2 regions of the Erwinia sp. HR93 genome follow, and region 2 is predicted to be linked to the other one. Evidence: riboswitches for the same ligand, from Rfam matches in the RefSeq annotation. Region 2 holds a riboswitch; the other holds the start of a gene.
The links. Region 2 has a riboswitch for thiamine pyrophosphate ahead of thiB (thiamine ABC transporter substrate binding subunit). Riboswitches for the same ligand answer to the same signal wherever they lie in the genome.

Region 1 (3,648 bases), 2.1 Mb from region 2:
ATGGTCAAAATTGCGGGCTGGCGCAGCGCCGCCAGTTGTTCCGCCAGCGTGCCATCAGCGTGAACCTCAATTGCGGGCACCAGGCGCAGCGTTGCCAGCCATGCCAGCGCGGCCAGCGCTGCGACGGCGAAAAAAGGCAGGCGCCAGTTTGCGGCGTTACCGATAAAACTACCTAACGGCACGCCGATCACCATCGCCAGCGTCAGGCCGGCAAACATTAACGCAATAGCTTTGCCAGCCTGCCCTTTTGGTGCCAGATGGGCAGCCACGGTAGCGCCAATCGCAAAGAAACTTCCGTGAGCGACGGCGGTAATCATTCGGCCAGTAAGTAACACCGCGTAGCTGCCCGCCAGTGCGGAGACCAGATTGCCCGCAAGGAAGACGGCAATAAGGCCTAATAGCAGAGCCTTGCGCGGTATGCGTGCCAGGCAAAGCACCAGTACCGGGGTGCCGACAGCCAGCGCCAGCGCATAAAACCCGACTAGCCCTCCGGCGCGAGAAAGCGAGATCTGAAACGCTGTTGCAAGAGAAGGCAAGATGCCGACCACCACAAATTCGGCGATGCCGATGGCAAAGGCGGCGATGGCCAGCGCATATACGCCAGGATGTGTTTTTTGCTGAATACTCATATACGCCTCGCTGCATAAATGGCCAGCGCCTGGTCGGCTTCTATCGTCGCTCCCGCAACGCCGACGGCGCCGATGGTGGTTCCATTTTCATCACGCAGTACCACACCGCCACCGAAGCTGATTAATCCGCCGTTGGTTGACTCAAGGGTATAGGCTGCGCCGTTGGGCCGCGCCTGTTCGCCGAGTTGCTGGCTGTCGGTTTGAAATAGTGCGGCGGTACGGGCTTTTTTGATTGCTACGTCGATAGCGCCGGGAACGGCATTATCCATACGTAAAAAACCTTTTAGCAATCCGGCGGCGTCCACCACACTTATGCAGACGGCGGAATTTTGCGCGCTTGCCTGGCGCCGGGTACAGTCAGTGATGCGCTGCACCAAAGATTCACAGAGAATAGAAGGCATTTACGGGCTCCATCAAACAATGAGGTCCGCATTATTCTGTCTTTGCGCAGCAGGTAAAATACCTGACGAAAAATATCGATTATTTTTTGGTAATATCAAACAAATCGTGCATCACTTCTGTTGCCATCCGCTGCAGCACTGACTTTGGCAGGCGCTGAGCCGGGCCGGCGAAACCCATTGCCGCGACGATACGGCCATGCTGCCATAGCGGCAGCGCCAGGCAGTTCATCCCCGGTTCAGCCTGTTCCAGATCGATAGCGAAACCGAAATGCGCGATACATTCCAGCTCTTGTTCAAGCCCGGCGGGGAGCTGGCAGTATCGCCGAACGATGCGCAGCAATTCAGAATCAAAGGCTAAAAAAAGGTGGCCGATAGCGGAGGTCAACAGCCCCTCGCGCCGGCCACGCGGGTTGACGACTCTAAGGTTACGCTCGCACTCCAGCGCGTCGATATACAGATAATCGCGTGAGCCGCACGGCACGGCTAAATAGCAGGTCTCTTTACTGTGAGCGGCCAGTACGCGCAGGGCGGGAGCAAAGGTTTCCCGCAGCCGGGTATCAATATCCGTTAGCGGCTGCGTCAACTCCCGCAGGCGGAGACCGAGCGCGTAGTGTTTGTTATTGCGCGTAATATATCCCATTGATGCCATGGTGCTCAGTAAGCCATGCATCGTGCCTTTATCCAGCCCGGTACGCGCGGCCAGCTCGGCGAGCCGCGCTTCGCCGCCGGCTTCAGCCAGTGCTTCAAGTAGGGTAAAAGCGCGCTCAACGGATTGAATAGTTGCCATTTCATTCTTACGGTAGGGTTTTTTGAGATAGTAAAATATCTTGCTGCGATAAGAAACGCCAGACGTTAATTAACGTCCACTGAGTGTGGTAAATATTTTGTTATCCGCGCGACATATTGGGTTTCCTGCTCCGCATTTGTTTATTCCAGGCGCGGCGATAGCACTGCATTACGCTGGGCTATCGCCGATGGGATTTTTACCGGGGAATTTTATGCAGCCGCCGGGCTTTATCCGCCAGGTTATCGAGCGCTTACATTTACGCCCGCGGCTGCCTGCTGCTTTGAAAGACAAGGTCCAGGTTTACAATATTCGCAGGCAGGACTATTCTGGCTGCCGGTTAATGTTTAGTTAACCACATGATATTGATGTTTTGACTCGGGGTGCCCTGATGCTTCAGGGCTGAGAAACACCCGTATTACCTGAACTGGATAATGCCAGCGTAGGGAAGTCAGACGTTTCAAGCGTCCCTTCTTCACGCCGGCCAGGAGCCCGTCTATGCAACCTGAGCCGCTTTCCGGCCCTTTGGCCGCCCAGGCCTTACAGCAATTTCGCGCCGGTTCGCCGCTGGTGCATTGTATGACCAACGATGTAGTGCAAACCTTTACCGCTAACGTCCTCCTGGCGCTGGGAGCTTCTCCGGCCATGGTTATTGATAAAGAAGAAGCCGCGCAATTTAGCGCTCGGGCTGACGCGCTGCTGATTAACCTTGGCACCCTGACGCAGGAGAGCCTGCGGGCGATGCGCGCAGCGGTTCTTAGCGCCCGATGCGCCGATAAACCGTGGCTATTAGACCCGGTAGCGGTCGGTGGGCTGACGCTGCGTACCGAATTTGCCCGTGAATTATTGGCGCTACGCCCGACCGCAATCCGCGGGAATGCTTCTGAAATTATGGCGCTGGCCGGGGAGAGCGGCGGCGGGCGCGGCGTGGACAGTACGATTGAGGTCTGCGAGGCGCTGCCGGCGGCCCGTTCTCTGGCTAAAACCTGGGGAACCGTGGTCGCGGTAAGCGGAGAGACGGACTATCTCACCGATGGTGAGCGCGCGATAAGCGTCCACGGCGGGCATCCGATAATGACGCGGGTAGTAGGCACCGGCTGTGCGCTCTCTGCAGTGATGGCAGCCTGCTGCGCCCTGCCCGGGAGCGTGCTAACCAACGCCGCTGCGGCCTGTGCCTGGATGGCGCGCGCAGGGGAGCATGCGGAGGCGAAAAGCGCGGGGCCAGGCAGTTTTATCCCGGCTTTTCTTGACGCTTTATGGCATTTAAATCAGGAATCTTTGATATGAAAATCGAAGCGGGGATGCCGCGAATTAATGCTTTAACGATAGCCGGCACTGACCCCAGCGGCGGTGCCGGAATTCAGGCCGATCTGAAAGCGTTTTCGGCTCTTGGCGCCTATGGCTGCTCGGTGGTAACGGCGCTGGTGGCGCAAAATACGCGCGGCGTCCAGTCCGTGTATCGGGTTGCGCCAGAATTCGTCGCCGCTCAGCTTGATTCGGTATTTAGCGATGTACGGATTGATACCACCAAAATCGGCATGCTGGCAGAGACGGACATCATTGAAGCAGTCGCGGAGCGACTTGCGCGCTATCAGGTTGAAAATGTGGTACTGGATACCGTAATGCTGGCGAAGAGCGGCGATCCGCTGCTCACTGTCAGCGCCGTGGCAACGCTGCGCAGCCGGCTATTGCCGAAGGTTTCCTTAATTACGCCCAATCTGCCCGAGGCCGCTGCGCTGCTTGAGGCGCCGCTGGCGCGCAGCGAGCGAGAAATGTGTGAGCAGGGAAAAGCGCTACTGGCTTTGGGCTGCGGTGCGGTGCTTATGAAAGGCGG
Region 2 (3,648 bases):
ACCGGATATCGCCCATCACTGGCAGCAAATCAGCGCGCTGCACTGGCGCTTTTATTTACGCCCAGGCATCCGTTTTCATCACGGGCGAGAACTGGATATGCAGGATGTGTTATCTACGCTTGGGCGCGCCTGTACATTACCGCTCTACGCGCACATCGCCCGCATTCATTCGCCAACGGCGTGGACCCTGGATATCCATTTACACCAGCCCGACGGCTGGCTGCCGTGGTTAATGGGGCACGTTAGCGCGATGGTTTTGCCGCAGGAGTGGCCCACGATTGCGGATTTCGCGCGCAAACCTATTGGCACTGGCCCGTATGCCGTAGCCCGCAACAGCTCCAGCCAGCTAAAAATCCACGCCTTCGACGACTATTTCGGCTATCGGGCGCTGATCGATGAAGTTAACTTTTGGGTGCTTCCGGAAATTAGCGATGATTTAAGCTGCGGCGTGCAGCTTGACGGCGGCAGAGAAACGGATGAGCCTTCCATGGAGAGCCGGCTGGAAGAAGGCTGTTACTATCTTCTGTTCGATGCGCGCTCTGCCACCGGCGCCAGCCTCGCCGCGCGCCGGTGGATAGCCCATATTCTGTCGCCGGTGCGGCTGATTGCCGAGGCCGGCGAACAATATCAGCGCTACTGGTTTCCCGCGTGGGGCCTTATCCCCCGCTGGCATCACGCCGTTATGCACCAGGCGGTAGAAAAGCCGGAAGGCCTGTCGCGTATACGGTTGACTTTCTATCGCGAACACGCCGAACACCATATTTTAAGCGATATTATGAGCGCGCTATTAGCAAAGCATCAAGTGACGCTTGAGGTACAGGAAGTGGATTACGACGCCTGGCATCGCGGCGATGTCGTCAGCGATCTCTGGCTCAACAGCGCTAATTTTACGCTGCCGCTTAACTTTTCTCTGTTTGCACATCTATATGAACTGCCGCTATTGCAGCGCTGCATTCCCGGAGCCTGGAAAGAAGAAGCGCGCCAGTGGCGGGCGGGCGAGTTGCCGCTGCCGGAATGGTGCAAACAGTTGCTGGCCGAAGGCGCTATTTTGCCGCTTATCCATCACTGGCTAATGCTGCAGGGCAGCCGCAGCATGCGGGGCGTGCGCATGAATACGCTGGGCTGGTTCGATTTTAAATCCGCCTGGTTTTCACCACCGGAATCATAGCCCTTTCGCGATTGTCACAAAGTTATTACAATGCGCCTTGCTCAACGGGGTGCCGCAACACTTTTGCGCGCTGAGATAACACCCGTCGAACCTGATCCGGATAACGCCGGCGAAGGGATTTGAGGCTACTCAAACTCCTTTGCCCCATCTTGCTAAGTATGGAGCGCAAAGTGTTAAAAAAACTGCTATTTCTCCTGACAATCGTCACACTGCCCGTCGCGGCCAAACCTCAGCTTACCGTATACACTTACAGCGCTTTTGCCGCAGAATGGGGCCCTGGACCCGCCGTCAAAAAAGCCTTTGAGGCCCGCTGCGACTGCACATTGAAATTCGTCGCGCTGGAAGACGGCGTGTCTCTGTTTAATCGCCTGAAAATGGAAGGAAAACGCGGTCGCGCCGATGTCGCGCTGGGGCTGGACAATAACCTGCTCGACGCCGCGCGCCAGAGCGGCCTGTTTGCTTCCAGCGGCGTAGATCCCCATGGGCTAACCCTGCCCGGCGGCTGGCATGATGATATCTTTCTTCCCTATGATTACGGCTGGTTCGCCTTCGTTTATGACAAAACGCGTCTGAAAAATCCACCGTCCAGCCTGCACGAGCTTATCGACAGCCCCCAGCGCTGGCGCGTTATTCTGCAGGACCCTCGCACCAGCACGCCCGGGCTGGGAATGCTGTTATGGATGCAAAAAGTGTGGGGCGATAAAGCCCCGCAGGCGTGGCAAAAACTGGCGCGTAAAACCGTCACCGTCACCAAAGGCTGGAGCGAAGCCTACGGGTTATTCCTGAAAGGCGAAGCGGATATGGTGCTAAGTTACACCACCTCTCCGGCCTATCACCTCATTGAAGAACACAGCGGTCGGTATGCCGCCGCCGCCTTCAGCGAAGGGCACTATCTACAGGTAGAAGTCGCCGCACAGCTGGCATCCAGCAAACAGCCTGAACTTGCCCGTCAGTTCATGCGCTTCATCCTGACGCCTGATTTCCAGAAGACAATCCCGACCGGTAACTGGATGTACCCGGTTACCGATATCGCCCTGCCAGAAGGATTCCAGTCCCTGAAGCGCCCGACCACGACGCTGGAGTATTCTCCCCAGCAGGTTAACCAGCAGCGCGCCGCGTGGATTCAGGCATGGCAACGCGCCGTCAGCCGCTAATTCCGGGCTGGCTGGCATCGGGGATTTGCGCTGCCGGGCTGATTATGCTGGTCGCTATTGCGGCTCTGGGCGCGCTATGCGCGGCAGCACCGAACCTGGATATTCAGGCGCTTTGGCATGACAGCTATCTGTGGCACATCGTGCGTTTTTCATTCTGGCAGGCGCTGCTCTCAACGCTGCTCTCAGTGGCTCCCGCGGTGCCGGTGGCGCGGGCGCTTTACCGCCGCCGCTTTCCCGGGCGTCGGCTGTTGATACAACTGTGCGCCATGACGCTGGTATTACCCGTGCTGGTCACCGTATTCGGGATTCTGTCGGTCTATGGCCATCAGGGCTGGCTGGCGCAGATTCTGAGTTTCTTTGGCATTCAATGGCGCCTTCCTGTTTATGGATTAACGGGCATCCTGCTGGCGCACATTTTTTTCAATTTGCCGATGGCGACGCGCCTGTTACTTCTGGCGCTGGAAAGTATCCCACCTCAACAGCGGCAGCTTGCGGCACAGCTTAATATGCGCGGCTGGGCGTTTTTCCGGTTTATTGAATGGCCGCAGCTGAAGCGTCGGCTGCCGCCCGCCGCCGCCCTGATATTTATGCTGTGTTTCGCCAGTTTCGCCGTTGTGCTAACGCTGGGCGGCGGCCCGCGCGCCACTACTATTGAGCTGGCCATCTGGCAGGCTCTTAGCTACGACTTCGATCCCGGGCGCGCCGCGCTGCTGGCGCTGCTGCAAATACTTTGCTGTTTGGGGCTGGTTGCTTTGGGCCAATATTTGGGCCGTTCAGTGAGTAATGAGCGCGGCATTGCCGCTTACTGGCGAGACCCGCAGGACGCGGGCATAAGCCGCCTATGGGATGCCATCATTATCTTGCTGATGCTACTGCTGATACTGCCTCCGCTGCTTGCGGTTGTATTTGACGGGCTGCGCGGCGCACTGTTACCCGCCCTGAGTCATCCGGCTCTGTGGCAGGCGACATGGACCTCATTGCGCATCGCGGTCGCCGCAGCAATCGTATGCCTGGGCCTGACCCTGATGCTCCTGTGGAGCGCCAGAGAGCTGCGCCTGCGCCGACATCCGCTGGCGGGGCAAACGCTGGAAATGAGCGGCATGCTAATACTGGCGATGCCGGGTATCGTGCTGGCGACCGGTTTTTTCCTGCTGCTCACGAATAGCATCGGTTTACCGGACTCCGCGGACGGCGTAGTGATTATGGCGAATGCACTGATGGCGACGCCCTACGCGCTTAAAGTGCTGGAAGCGCCGATGCGCGATGCGGCGGCGCGCTACGGGCCACTGTGCGCCTCACTGGGGCTACGCGGCCCGCGTCGCCTGT

Region 1: it holds a riboswitch for thiamine pyrophosphate, as region 2 does, so the genes downstream of both, thiM (hydroxyethylthiazole kinase) here and thiB (thiamine ABC transporter substrate binding subunit) in region 2, are expected to answer to the same signal.

What each region holds. Positions count from the first base shown of each region.
Region 1 is NZ_JAXUDP010000001.1:3,629,679-3,633,326, reverse strand. Features, by position in the region: gene SFA31_RS16960 (MFS transporter) at 1-629, opposite strand, end outside; gene SFA31_RS16955 (GlcG/HbpS family heme-binding protein) at 626-1,030, opposite strand; gene SFA31_RS16950 (IclR family transcriptional regulator) at 1,110-1,817, opposite strand; TPP riboswitch at 2,184-2,280, shown strand; gene thiM (hydroxyethylthiazole kinase) at 2,313-3,101, shown strand; gene thiD (bifunctional hydroxymethylpyrimidine kinase/phosphomethylpyrimidine kinase) at 3,116-3,648, shown strand, end outside.
Region 2 is NZ_JAXUDP010000001.1:1,505,587-1,509,234, reverse strand. Features, by position in the region: gene sgrR (HTH-type transcriptional regulator SgrR) at 1-1,168, shown strand, start outside; TPP riboswitch at 1,204-1,304, shown strand; gene thiB (thiamine ABC transporter substrate binding subunit) at 1,339-2,322, shown strand; gene thiP (thiamine/thiamine pyrophosphate ABC transporter permease ThiP) at 2,298-3,648, shown strand, end outside.